Regions from separate parts of the Serratia sp. JSRIV002 genome, predicted to be linked through region 1. Evidence: riboswitches for the same ligand, from Rfam matches in the RefSeq annotation. Region 1 holds a riboswitch; the other holds the start of a gene.

Region 1 (6,773 bases):
CCCACCGCCGTGATCACCGCGTCGAGCGAGAACACCGCATCAAGGATGACAATCTGCACCACCACCGCCCAGAATTTGGCGTAGCCACGGTTGGCACCTTCCTGATGGGTGCTGCCCTCCAGCCGTTCATGCAGCTCCATCGTGGCTTTGAACAACAGGAATACCCCACCAAACAGCAGGATCAGGTCGCGGCCAGAGAAAGCGAACTCCCCCACGCTGAACAGCGGTTTGGTCAGCGTCACCATCCATGAAATCACCGACAGCAACCCAAGACGCATCACCAAGGCTAATGAAAGACCGATAATGCGCGCTTTATCACGCTGCTTGGGCGGTAGTTTGTCGGCCAGAATGGCGATGAATACCAGGTTGTCGATACCCAGCACGATTTCCAAGACCACCAGGGTCAATAACCCGGCCCAAATCGAGGGGTCCATTAATATTTCCATATCAGACTCCAGAAGAAAGACAGGTTGGCAGAGCTGTGCTCAGACGTAGGGAAGCAAACGCAGACGTGGCGTTGGCGATGACAGAGAGAAAACAGGATGGCACTAACAGGAAGCAGCCATAAGGCCGAGCGAACGTTGTGGCGCCAACAGGTGGCGGGTGAAACCTTGTAAAACAGTAACTTCGGTGACAGTCCATAGGGAGGGCTGAGGCCCTTCACTCCTTGGTTATGAAAGAAGAATGCACTCTAACAGGAAACTTTTCGCCAGAAAAGTGGCTTTGTTCAGTTTACGTCTCATTTTGTAACAGCTTTGCTGTTTAATTCCGCAAACCAACTATTCGGCTTAATCGATCCACTAATAGCAGAGCAATGTCACAAAATTTATTTTTTCACGCACTAAAATAAATGTCGTTAACAGGAATTAACGGCCACAGGTTTTTGAAACTGCGTGATAAATGTTAAGTGTGAGTTTCTTTTTTTCTACCATAATGTATTTGAACCAACGTATCTGAACCGCGGAAGTGACTGCCAGGATGGTGATGAGTCAAGACACGATCCGTGCCTTAAGTTCAACGAGGAGGTAGCGAGTGGCAATAGCTATTATCATCGGCACACACGGGACTGCAGCGGAACAACTGCTGAAAACAGCAGAAATGCTATTGGGTGAGCAAGCCAACGTCGCCTACATAGATTTCGTTCCCGGTGAAAATGCTGAAACGTTAATTGAGAAATATAATGGGAAAATCAGTGAACTCGATACCAGCGATGGCGTCCTGTTTCTGGTTGATACCTGGGGCGGCAGCCCGTTTAACGCGGCCAGCCGCATCGCAGTAGACAAACCACACTATGAGGTTATCACCGGGGTTAACATTCCCATGCTGGTGGAAACATTCATGGCCCGTGATGACAACCCAAGCTTTGACGAACTGGTCGCGCTGGCGTTGGAAACCGGCCGTGAAGGCGTGAAAGCGCTGAAGAAACCGGTGGAAGAGAGTGTTAAGCCCGTCGCGCCACAAAGTGCCCCTGCTCCAAAAGCCGCTGCGCCCCAAGCGCCTCTCGGCCCCAATGACCATATGAAAATCTGTCTGGCGCGTATCGACGATCGTCTGATCCACGGCCAGGTTGCTACCCGCTGGACCAAAGAGACCAACGTCAGCCGCATCATCGTAGTCAGTGATGAAGTAGCCGCCGACCACGTCCGTAAAACCTTGCTGACTCAGGTTGCTCCTCCAGGCGTTACCGCTCACGTTGTTGACGTGGCAAAGGCGATCCGCGTCTGGAACAACCCGAAATATGCGGGTGAGCGCGTAATGCTGCTGTTCACCAATCCAACCGACGTTTGGCGTCTGGTAGAGGAAGGGGTGGATATCAAATCGGTGAATATCGGTGGTATGGCGTTCCGCCAGGGCAAAACCCAGGTGAATAACGCGGTGTCCGTCGATGAGAAAGACATCGAGGCGTTTAAGAAGTTAAACGAACGCGGGATTGAACTTGAAGTCCGTAAGGTCTCTTCCGACAGTCAGCTAAAAATGATGGACCTGATTAACAAACTCAATTAACGGCAACGTCGTTAATTTTTTTACTCAGAGCTGTTTGGTCATATAGGAGAAGTGCAATGGAGATCACCACTCTTCAGATTGTACTGATATTTATCGTTGCCTGTATCGCCGGGATGGGTTCCGTCCTGGATGAGTTTCAATTCCACCGCCCGTTAGTGGCCTGTACGCTGATTGGCTTCGTTCTCGGTGACATCAAAACCGGTATCATCATCGGCGGTACGCTGGAAATGATCGCACTGGGTTGGATGAACATCGGGGCTGCGGTTGCGCCCGATGCGGCGTTAGCGTCGATTATTTCCACCATTCTGGTTATCGCCGGTGGGCAAAACATCGGTGCCGGTATTGCTCTGGCGATCCCACTGGCAGCAGCAGGTCAGGTACTGACCATTATCGTGCGTACCATCACCGTGGCCTTCCAGCATGCGGCGGACAAAGCGGCAGAACGGGGTAACCTGAACGGTATTACCGTGATCCACATCGCGGCCCTGTTGGTACAGGCAATGCGTGTCGCTATTCCTGCGGTGATCGTGGCGGTCTCTGTCGGCACAGCTGGCGTCCACGCCCTGCTTAACTCAATTCCGGAAGTGGTCACAGGCGGTCTGAACATCGCCGGTGGCATGATCGTGGTAGTCGGTTACGCGATGGTCATCAACATGATGCGAGCCGGTTATCTGATGCCATTCTTCTACCTGGGCTTTGTTACCGCAGCCTTCACCAACTTTAACCTGGTCGCACTCGGTGTGATCGGCGTGGTGATGGCGGTGCTCTACATCCAGCTCAGCCCTAAATACAACAAGTCTCAGGTGGTTCAGGCCAACCCTGCCGGTGCCAACGACCTCGATAACGAATTGGACTAGGAATAGGTGAAAGAAATGGTTGATACAACGACTCAAAAGAAACTGACACCTGCCGATATTCGAGGCGTATTCGTACGCTCCAACCTGTTCCAGGGTTCATGGAACTTCGAACGTATGCAGGCGCTAGGTTTTTGTTTCTCGATGGTGCCGGTGATCCGTCGCCTGTATCCGGACAACAACGACGAACGCAAGCAGGCAATCAAACGCCATCTTGAGTTCTTCAATACGCAACCGTTCGTCGCAGCGCCAATACTTGGCGTTACCATGGCGATGGAAGAACAGCGTGCCAACGGCGCACCGATCGACGATGCGGCCATCAACGGCATCAAAGTAGGTCTGATGGGGCCACTGGCCGGCGTCGGTGACCCGATATTCTGGGGTACCGTTCGCCCGGTATTTGCCGCATTGGGTGCCGGTATTGCCATGAGTGGCAGCCTGCTCGGCCCGCTGTTGTTCTTCGTACTGTTTAACCTGGTACGCCTGTTGGTTCGTTACTACGGTGTCGCTTACGGTTATCAAAAAGGGGTCGATATCGTTAGCGATATGGGCGGTGGTTTCCTGCAAAAACTGACGGAAGGGGCGTCCATCCTCGGCCTGTTTGTCATGGGGGCTCTGGTTAACAAGTGGACGCACGTGAATATCCCGCTGGTGGTGTCAAAAATTACCGACCAGACCGGGCAAACCCACGTCACCACGGTACAAACCATCCTTGATCAGTTGATGCCTGGCTTGGTACCGCTACTGCTGACCTTCGGCTGTATGTGGCTACTGCGCAAGAAGGTCAACGCGCTGTGGATCATTATCGGCTTCTTCGCCATCGGTATCTTCGGTTACTGGATTGGTCTGTTAGGTCTGTAATAGCAATTGATAGCCGGGGGGCAACCCCCGGTTTTTTTATTTATGGAGTGGTGAGATGTCGCTGACCGATAGCGTAATACTGATTTTTATTCTGCTGATGCTGGCGTATGCGCTGTATGACGAGTTCGGCATGAACCTTCTGAAAGGAAAAACGCTGTTAAAGGTGCAGCTCAAGCGGGGTAACCGCCTGGACTGCCTGATCTTCGTCGGTCTGATCGCCATCCTGATCTACCGCAACCTGGTCGAGCAGGGAGCGCCGATAACTACCTACCTGCTAATTTCCCTGGCGTTGATGGCGGTATATATCTCCTATATCCGCAAGCCCAAAATGTTGTTTAAAACTACGGGCTTCTTCTATGCAAATGCGTTTATTGACTATCGACGCATCAAAGCCATGAATTTATCCGAAGACGGCATTCTGGTTATCGACTTAGAACAGCGCCGGTTATTAATCCAGGTTACGCACTTGGATGACCTGGAAAAAATCTATCATTTTTTCCTTGAAAATAAATGAGTTAAATCCACCTCACCCCATCCTGATTAATTAACAGTGTTTTTGTGGATAATTAATCAGCATGGCTGGTATTTTTCCTGCTTATTTTTTCCACACCATTGATGCAACTATCGCCATTATTACTCTCACCAAGCCCGCTAATGAAAATAAGTCTCAATTTCACCCAATACCCCGGTGAAATTAAACGTTGTCCGCAGCAAAAATATTATGGTATGGTTGCGCCGTCATTGGGGAGTAGCCGGTTTCTGGGGGAGTTTTAACCAGAAACGCCCGTATCAACATACTCGTTTCGTCAGCGAAACGTGGTGCGGGCAGCCAGGTAGGTTGGCGAGACCATAGGCACGTAACTCCGTCGTATGGTTGGGGGTGGGTTACGTGTATATGGAGCCACCCGGCCGAGACTATTTCAATGAACCTTTCCGCAACTCTTATCCTGGCTTTTGGCATGTCTATGGACGCGTTTGCCGCGTCGATCGGCAAAGGTGCCACTCTGCATCAACCGCGTTTTCGCGAAGCTATCCGTACCGGTCTGATCTTTGGCATCATTGAAGCCATTACCCCGCTTATCGGCTGGGGTATCGGGCTGTTTGCCAGCCAATACATCATGGAATGGGACCACTGGGTCGCCTTTAGCCTGCTGTTTATCCTTGGCGCACGCATGATCGTTGAAGGGGTGAAAAACAAGCCGGAAGAAGAGAAAGTCAATCGTCATGGTTTCTGGGTGCTGGTTGCTACGGCCATCGCCACCAGTCTGGATGCGATGGCAATCGGTGTGGGTCTGGCATTCCTACAGGTTAATATCCTGCATACCGCGATGGCGATAGGTATGGCGACCATGATCATGGCGACGCTGGGGATGATGGTTGGCCGGTTTATCGGCCCGCTGCTGGGCAAGCGCGCAGAAATTCTTGGCGGCGTGGTGTTGATCGGGATTGGCTTTAATATCCTGCTGGAGCACTTGGGCTACCTGGCTTAATCCTTGGCAGAGAAGAAGACTCCCTCACCCTAACCCTCTCCCCAAGGAGAGGGAACCGACCGAGTTCGTTGATCTTTCTGCGTAATACCTCAACTTTCTTGCTTTTACACCCTGGTTTCCGAAGCTACATTGGCCAATTACCTACTCTGTTCAGTTCCCTCGTCCTGTGGGAGTGGGTTGGGGTGAGCGGCGACCCGACGGTACAAGCGGATGGCGAAATCCGTCTCGCAGGCAAAGGTAGCCATGTCGAGCAAACCTTGCTGCACCTCCGGCGAAGCGCGCCAGGCAAACGGCGTCATCTGCAACAGATTGGCAGCCTGCTCACCCGGCAGCGCCATCGGATAAGCCAGTGACTCGGCCAATTCACAGCTGAAGCCCTCAAGCTGCTCATCATGCTCCGCATGCAATTGAACCTCCTGATAAACCTGCTGTTTTAGCTGATAAAGGTGACGCGGCCCCGGTGACACTGTCACCACCACCCCACCCGGCTTGACGACCCGCGCCAACTCCTCGGCTTTACAGGGGGCATAGATACGTAACACAGCATCGAGCGACGCGTCAGCAAACGGCAGGCGATGGCTGGAAGCCACGCAGAAAGAGACCGCCGGGTAGCGTTTGGCTGCCGAGCGGATAGCCACCTTGGCAACATCCAGGCCATACACCGCTACGGTCCGCTCCTGAGACAAGCGTGCCGCCACGGCGGCCGTGTAATAGCCTTCACCACAACCAATATCCAGCAGTGCCTGTGGCTCAATAGGCAAAGTGCTGGCTAACAGTTCAGCCACCCGCTGTTGCAACGGCTGGTAGTAGCCGCCGTCAAGAAATGCGCGGCGGGCCTGCATCATCTCGGCACTGTCACCCGGCTGTTTAGAACGCTTGTGTTGCACCGGCATTAAGTTGACGTACCCTTCTTTGGCACGGTCGAATTGATGGTTATTTTCGCAACGCCACTGTTGGTTTGCGAAATCAAGCGGTTGGAAGCACAGGGGGCACTGATAAGACATGGATGAGATCCCAGAGAGAGATGGCGCGGGTAGTCTAAAGAAGGCTGGTGTACGATGCAAGGCGGATGCCCATCTGCCACTAGCCAAGTAATCCAAAAGCTGGCTACACTGGATATCTCCTCTCAGCCACAGGCAAAAACGTTCTATGACCGACTATTCCCCGCTGCTCAGCGGCGTTCCTGGCATCGCTCATGGCTTTGGCAATAAAGGTGCCCTGCTGCCAACGCCGTTACAGCCCTTTCGCAATACGCTGCCTGAGAAAAAACAAGTACACGGTACTCGCATAGTCGATATCCATCAGGCGGGCCAGCAATGCGGTGAGGCCGATGGCTTCTTTACCCGTGAGCCAGGGATCCTGATCAGCGTATTAACCGCAGACTGCCTGCCGGTGATTTTCAGCCGTAAAGACGGTAGCGCCATTGCTGCGGTACATGCGGGCTGGCGCGGCCTGCTGGATGGCATTCTGGAGCAGATGGCCAAACGTATCGGCCAGGATGACGATACCGCCAACTGGTTGGCCTCCATCGGCCCCGCTGCGGGCGCTTGCTGCTATCAGGTTA
Region 2 (6,773 bases), 520 kb from region 1:
GCGCGTGACGTGCACCAGTCATTTTCCGGTAGCCGCGACCGGCGCCGTCCCTCGCAGGTCAAGGTGGCGCGTAACTTTGATTTTAAACGCACCGTTGCCGAAAACCTGCACCGCTGGAGCCCGCAGCACGGCAAGCTGTTTATCGAAACCCCGGCGTTTATGAGCCGCGTTAAACGCCATAGTGAACGTTGGGACATCATCCTGCTGGTCGACCAGAGTGGCTCGATGGTGGATTCAGTGATCCATGCCGCAGTGATGGCAGCCTGCCTGTGGAATTTACCGGGCATGCAAACGCGGTTGGTCGCTTTTGATACTGCCGTGGTGGACTTGACCGCAGACGTCAGCGATCCGGTTGAACTGCTGATGAAGGTGCAACTCGGTGGCGGCACCAATATCGCCAAGGCGGTGGGTTATGCCCAGTCCTGCATCACCAATCCCCAACGCACGATCGTGGTATTGCTGAGCGATTTCTTTGAGGGCGGCAGCGAAAGTGAGCTGGTCCGGCGGGTGCGTACCTGCATTCAGACCGGAGCCAAAGTACTGGGGCTGGCGGCGTTGGATCATCAGGCCAATCCACAATACGATCGTGATATGGCTAACCGGCTGGTCGCGGTCGGCGCACAAATTGGCGCCATGACGCCCGGCGAACTGGCGGCCTGGCTGGCAGAAAAGGTACAAGGATGACTCAACGTTCCGATTTACTCGAACTCACGCCGGAAGCCCTGATGGCGTTAAGCAACGCGGGCTTCGTCAAGCGCGCGCAGAAAGAGGTCGCAGAAGGAAAACTGCCTGAACTGACAGAGCGTGACGACGGCTGTATTGAGGCCAGGTTCGGCGACGGCAACCAAGTCACTTTTCCGCCAGGAAAAACCTTGCGGGATGCGGCCTGTAGCTGCCCGGCCAGCAGCATGTGCCGCCATCGGGTCATGCTGGTCCTGGCCTATCAGGCGTTACATGCTAGCGGGTTGTCCCCAGAAGCTGACGATGTTCAGCCGCAAGAACCTGTACCAGCTTGGTCACCGGCCAGATTTAGTGAACAGCTTAGTGATGTCCCGCTCTCGGTCATTAGCCGGGCGAAAAAGTTGATCCAAGGCAGCGTCGTAGTGCAGTTGAGCAAAGGTAGCGGGGCGCAAGCCACTCCGTCAGCGCGTTTACCGATGTGTGACGTGCGGTTTTTCTCCCGTAGCAGCCTGGCCCATGCACGCTGTGACTGTATTCAGGAGACGATTTGCGAACATATTGTGATGGCGGTCTGGGGTTTTGAACAGGCCGAGATCAGCCAGCCAGACTTTGAGCAGTTAACGCTGCAAATCCGCTTGCCTGACGGTGAACAGGCGCAGGCAAACGCCTTATTTGACCAGCCAGAGGCGGTGCTATTACAAACGTCGTTGGATAAATTGCTGCTCAAACTGTGGTCGGACGGCAGCAGCCAGCCAGAGAGGGCCATCAAACCGCTGATGGCGGAAGTGAGTCGCCATGCCCAGCAGCTTCAGTGGCGCTGGGTAAGCGAAAGCCTGGCAGATATTCAGCAAGGGATGGCCGATCAGCATAATCGTTCAAGCCGCTATCATCCGGTCGAATTCTTGCAGCGCATCAGCGGGCTTTCCGCCCGGCTAGTCGCGGCCAGGTGCATGGACCAACAGGCGCAGCAGCAGAGCTTACCACGCCTTCCAGCGGCTGAAATTCTTGGTCTGGGCGTCAAAGGTGAGATCCAACTGGAACATCTGAAACTGGTGTCACTCGGTGCACGTTATTGGGCCGACGAGCAGCAGGAAGGGGTGGATCTGATCTACACCGACCCGGACTCCCAAGCGCTGATGGTGATCGAACGCCAGTGGCCTAGAAATAGCGATCCACAAGGCGTGGCGACGCCGATAGGCAGCCGCAGGATTGCCGGCCACCCGGTAAAAAAACTGGCGGCCTGCCAGGTGATCACCAATGCCGCCAAACGCCGGGCAAACGGAGCGTTGGACATTGCCAGCGGTAAGCAATATACCAGCGTATTGCCGCTCTCTGCCCGTGCGTGGGAGCTGCTGGGGGAACCGCTCAGGCAGCCTGATGCGGCAGCGCTGAAGCGTCATCTCCAGCAGGCATTGCCGGATTTTGTACGCCCGAGACAGCCGATCGAACAGCTGCATATTTTACCGGTTAGCGAGGTGCTCGACTGGTGCTGGGACCCGGCCTTGCAGTGCTTGCAGCTTGAACTCTTAAGCGGAGAGGCTGGTAATGATAATTTGGTGACGGTGTCACTAAATTACGATAGTGCTGCCCCTCAAGCTATCGAGGTATTGGCCAGGGCAATGCTCACGCCAGCAACTTCGCCGCGGTTGATTTCAGGCAGGGTGAAGATCGCGTCAGGCAAACTGATTATCGAGCCGTTAGCCGTCGCCAGTGACACCCAGATTTTCTCGCTGTGTGCCGATGAGGCTGAGCCTTTCCCGATGGAGCGCCAGGCCGATCTGCAACAGCGCTCAGGCATGCAGCAAGCGTTGGCAGACACCGAAACGTTGCTGGCTCAGTGGCTACAGCAGGGGATCCGGCATCAAGGAGGGCGCGGGATTGAGCGGGTGGAAATCCTGGCCAAGGCGCTAAATGGCTATGGCCTGGTGCAGCTGTCTGCAGGGTTAAACGAGTTACCCGAGCGTATTCGCTCCAATAACCACACGCAATTAGTCCAGCGGTTGATGACGATTTATCAAATGCTGCGCCTGGTGAAAGACCGGTAGAGTAATTGACTTTGACAGCGCCATGACAGTTCGACTAAGCTTGCCCCACTCATTTGGGGAGTAGCCTTCCTTCATCATGAAGGAGGATGTGTCAACATACTCAGCAACTTGCTGTGGCACATCCGTCGATCAGATTGGCGAGACCATAGGGGTAATATTTCTTTTGGATTGGACGAGGAATATTACACCATGGTTTGCTACGTCCAGTCGGTATTTCCATTATGTCTCTTTTTGCTGCTTTACCCTCAACTAACCTCACCCAAAAGCCTGGCGAATTGAGGGCTAAAGGATGACGCTGTCATTTTTCCAACTCGCAATATCTTTAGTCGTCATATTGATTGCCTCCGAAATTTTCACCAATGCCCTGGAGCACCTTGGCGAAAGGTTGAAGATCTCTGAAGGGGTAACCGGTTCGCTTTTTGCCGCCATTGGCACCGCCTTACCTGAAACCATGGTGCCCATTTTGGCCCTGGTTGCCGGCACGTCAGCGGCTAATGTTAACGAAGAGATTGGCGTAGGGGCGATATTGGGCGCGCCGCTGATGCTGTCTACGCTGTCGGTCTTTTTGATGGCGCTGGCTGTGGTAAGACGGCGGGGTATTAACGGGGCAATCGTCCCAGAGCCCAGCGGGTTTATACGGGATACGCATTTCTTCCTGCTGGCTTTTGTGTTAGCCGCGATCGCCTTGTTCATTCCTGTAGAGATGAAAGTCGCCAGGATGGGCGTCAGCGTGTTGTTGGTCTTGCTTTATGTCACCTACATGGTAAAAACCTTACACGCGTCGAAAAAATTAGTGGCTGAAGGCAATGGAACCGCAGCAGATAACGTCATGTTCTTATCCCGAGTGGGATTGCCCACCACGCTATTCACCATCATCCTGCAAACTTTAATTGGTTTGGGCGTATTGGTGGCGGGGGCTTTAGGTTTTATAGACGGCGTTGCCGCAGTATCGGAAAAGCTTGGCATCTCTGTGTTGTTACTGTCATTGATTATCATTCCTATAGCTACCGAATTGCCAGAGAAGGTGAACAGCATTCTCTGGATACGCAAAGGGAAGGATACTCTGGCATTAGGCAATATTACCGGCGCAATGGTTTTCCAAGGCACCATATTACCCGCCATCGGGATATTATTGACGCCATGGCAACCCCGGCATGAAGTGCTGATCGGGGTGTTTATTACGCTTTCATCGGCATTTTGGCTGTGGATCAACGCCAGAAACAAAAATCTGAAAGTGTGGATGCTATTTATTAATGGGGCTTTCTATTTCGCTTATATTATCGCCTCAATCTCATTTAGCGGCTAAATAATCAGATGTAGGTCAAAGCGATAACCCTGCTCACTCCCCCACGGAACTGATTGCTAACAGACCTTGACCTTCCCCTGGTGGGAAGGTTTAAGCTTTTTGTTACCGAAACTTCCCAGGAGTAGAACCATGGCTTCCGTTTTCGTCCCATCAGGTTCCAATCAAGCGGCTCGTCTGAGCCTGCCGGTCGAAGGAATGACCTGTGCATCGTGCGTTGGCCGTGTCGAACGCGCTTTAAAAGCCGTTCCTGGCGTGCAAACAGCTACGGTCAATCTTGCCACCGAGCGGGCAGATGTCACCTTTAGCGGCGTGGCCGATCTACAAGCGACCGTTAGTGCTATCGAGAGCGCCGGTTACGCCGTCCGTGAAGAGACTACGGAACTGGCGATCGAAGAGATGACCTGCGCATCCTGCGTCGGAAGAGTTGAGAAGGCATTGACACAACTTCCAGGCGTCCTCTCTGCCAGCGTCAACCTGGCGACCGAGCGTGCGCGGGTACGGCACCTCGCCGGGGTTATCTCCACCGCTGACCTTGAAGCGGCGGTTGTGCAGGCGGGTTACAAGGCACATCGTTTGTCTGCCGAAACGCCGAATGTGAACGATCAGGATACCGAACGCCGCGAGAATGAAGCGCGCGGCTTACGCCGCTCTTTGCTGATTGCGGGCATTCTCACTTTGCCGGTCTTTATCCTTGAGATGGGCTCGCACCTTATTCCCCCGATGCACCATTGGGTGCAAGGCGTTTTAGGTGAACAGACGAGCTGGTATATACAGTTTGTACTCGCCACCCTGGTGCTGTTCGGCCCGGGCCTGCGCTTTTTCCGCAAGGGTATCCCGGCGTTGTTGCGTGGTGCTCCCGATATGAACTCGCTGGTGTCGGTGGGTACGGCAGCGGCGTACGGCTATTCGGTGGTGGCGACTTTCATTCCCGAGGTGCTGCCTAAGGGAACCGCTAACGTTTACTTCGTAGCCGCCGCGGTCATCGTGACCTTGATCCTGCTTGGGCGCACGTTGGAGGCTCGCGCCAGGCCATCAAACGGCTGGTCGGGCTTCAGGCAAAGACCGCGCGCGTTGAACGTAACGGCGATACCGTTGAGATCCCGCTCGATCAGGTGACCACAGGTGACGTGGTGTTCGTTCGTCCAGGGGAGAAGATCCCTGTCGATGGCGAGGTCGTCGAGGGGGCATCTTATGTGGATGAGAGCATGATCACCGGCGAGCCGTTACCCGTATCGAAGGGCGTAGGCGCTGCCGTTGTCGGTGGCACCATCAACAAGACCGGCGCTTTCAGCTTCCGCGTCACCAAGGTTGGGGCCAATACCGTGCTGGCGCAGATCATCCGCCTGGTTGAGGAAGCGCAGGGCTCCAAGCTACCGATCCAGGCGCTGGTCGATAAGGTGACCATGTGGTTTGTACCGGCAGTGATGGCTGCCGCCGCGCTGACGTTCCTGGTCTGGCTGATCTTCGGCCCGGATCCGGCGCTGACCTTTGCGTTGGTGAATGCGGTTGCGGTGCTGATTATCGCTTGCCCGTGCGCCATGGGGCTGGCTACGCCGACGTCAATTATGGTCGGTACCGGGCGCGCCGCTGAACTTGGCGTGTTGTTCCGCAAGGGGGAAGCCTTGCAGGCGCTGCGTGATGTGAGCGTTATTGCTCTCGACAAGACTGGCACCTTGACCAAAGGACGCCCAGAACTCACCGATCTCGTTCCCGCCAAGGGTTTTGAGTACAGCGAAGCGCTGGCTCTGGTGGCGGCGGTTGAAACCCGCTCTGAGCACCCGATCGCCGAAGCGATTGTGCTGGCCGCCAAACAGCAAGGCATCACGCTGGCCCCCGTTGAAGGCTTCGACGCCGTGCCGGGCTTTGGCGTAACGGCCAAGGTTGATGGCAGGGTGGTCTCCGTCGGTGCGGATCGGTTCATGACGCAGCTTGGCCTTGATGTGGCGAGCTTCAAGTCTGCCGCCCAGCGCCTGGGTGAACAGGGTAAGAGCCCGCTCTATGCCGCTATCGACGGTCGTCTGGCGGCGATTATTGCGGTTGCCGATCCGATCAAGGAAACCACGCCAGAGGCTATTAAGGCGCTGCACGCGCTGGGCCTCAAAGTGGCGATGATCACCGGCGACAATGCGGCAACGGCGGCGGCGATCGCCAAACAGCTCGGTATTGATGAAGTTGCGGCAGAGGTATTGCCCGACGGCAAGGTTGCTGCGCTGAAAAAGTTCCGGGCCAACGGGGCGCGAGTAGCCTTTGTGGGGGACGGTATCAACGACGCCCCAGCGTTGGCGGAAGCGGACGTAGGGCTAGCCATCGGCACCGGTACCGATGTAGCTATCGAGGCGGCCGACGTAGTGTTGATGTCTGGCGACCTGCGCGGGGTGCCGAACGCTATCGCACTCAGCCAGGCGACGATCCGCAACATCAAACAGAACCTGTTCTGGGCCTTTGCCTATAACGCGGTGCTGATCCCGGTGGCGGCAGGTGCGCTTTATCCATGGAACGGCACTTTGCTTTCGCCGATCTTCGCGGCGGCGGCGATGGCGCTCTCCAGCGTCTTTGTTCTCGGCAACGCGCTGCGGCTTAAGCGCTTCCAGGCTCCGATGACGGTTGAGGCTTCTAGCGGGACGGCGGAAAGCGGGGCGGAGATTATCCCCGTTACCGCAAGTAAATGACCGATGTCGGGCCATGGTGATGCCCCTCACCCTAACCCTCTCCCACAGGGAGAGGGGACCGACCGTGCTACA

What was found. A riboswitch is a leader RNA that binds a small molecule or an ion and turns the genes downstream of it on or off. The one in region 1 is predicted to bind manganese.
Region 2: another riboswitch for manganese. It lies ahead of KGP26_RS14235 (sodium:calcium antiporter); the one in region 1 lies ahead of mntP (manganese efflux pump MntP).

What each region holds. Positions count from the first base shown of each region.
Region 1 covers NZ_CP074143.1:3,534,582-3,541,354, forward strand. The annotation lists gene KGP26_RS16600 (transporter associated domain-containing protein) at 1-446, opposite strand, end outside; gene manX (PTS mannose transporter subunit IIAB) at 1,033-2,004, shown strand; gene KGP26_RS16610 (PTS mannose/fructose/sorbose transporter subunit IIC) at 2,061-2,861, shown strand; gene KGP26_RS16615 (PTS mannose transporter subunit IID) at 2,877-3,719, shown strand; gene KGP26_RS16620 (DUF986 family protein) at 3,775-4,233, shown strand; yybP-ykoY riboswitch at 4,451-4,630, shown strand; gene mntP (manganese efflux pump MntP) at 4,643-5,209, shown strand; gene rlmA (23S rRNA (guanine(745)-N(1))-methyltransferase) at 5,347-6,213, opposite strand; gene pgeF (peptidoglycan editing factor PgeF) at 6,359-6,773, shown strand, end outside.
Region 2 covers NZ_CP074143.1:3,011,220-3,017,992, reverse strand. The annotation lists gene KGP26_RS14245 (VWA domain-containing protein) at 1-684, shown strand, start outside; gene KGP26_RS14240 (SWIM zinc finger family protein) at 681-2,726, shown strand; yybP-ykoY riboswitch at 2,769-2,865, shown strand; gene KGP26_RS14235 (sodium:calcium antiporter) at 3,016-4,032, shown strand; partial or broken gene KGP26_RS14230 (heavy metal translocating P-type ATPase) at 4,162-6,701, shown strand.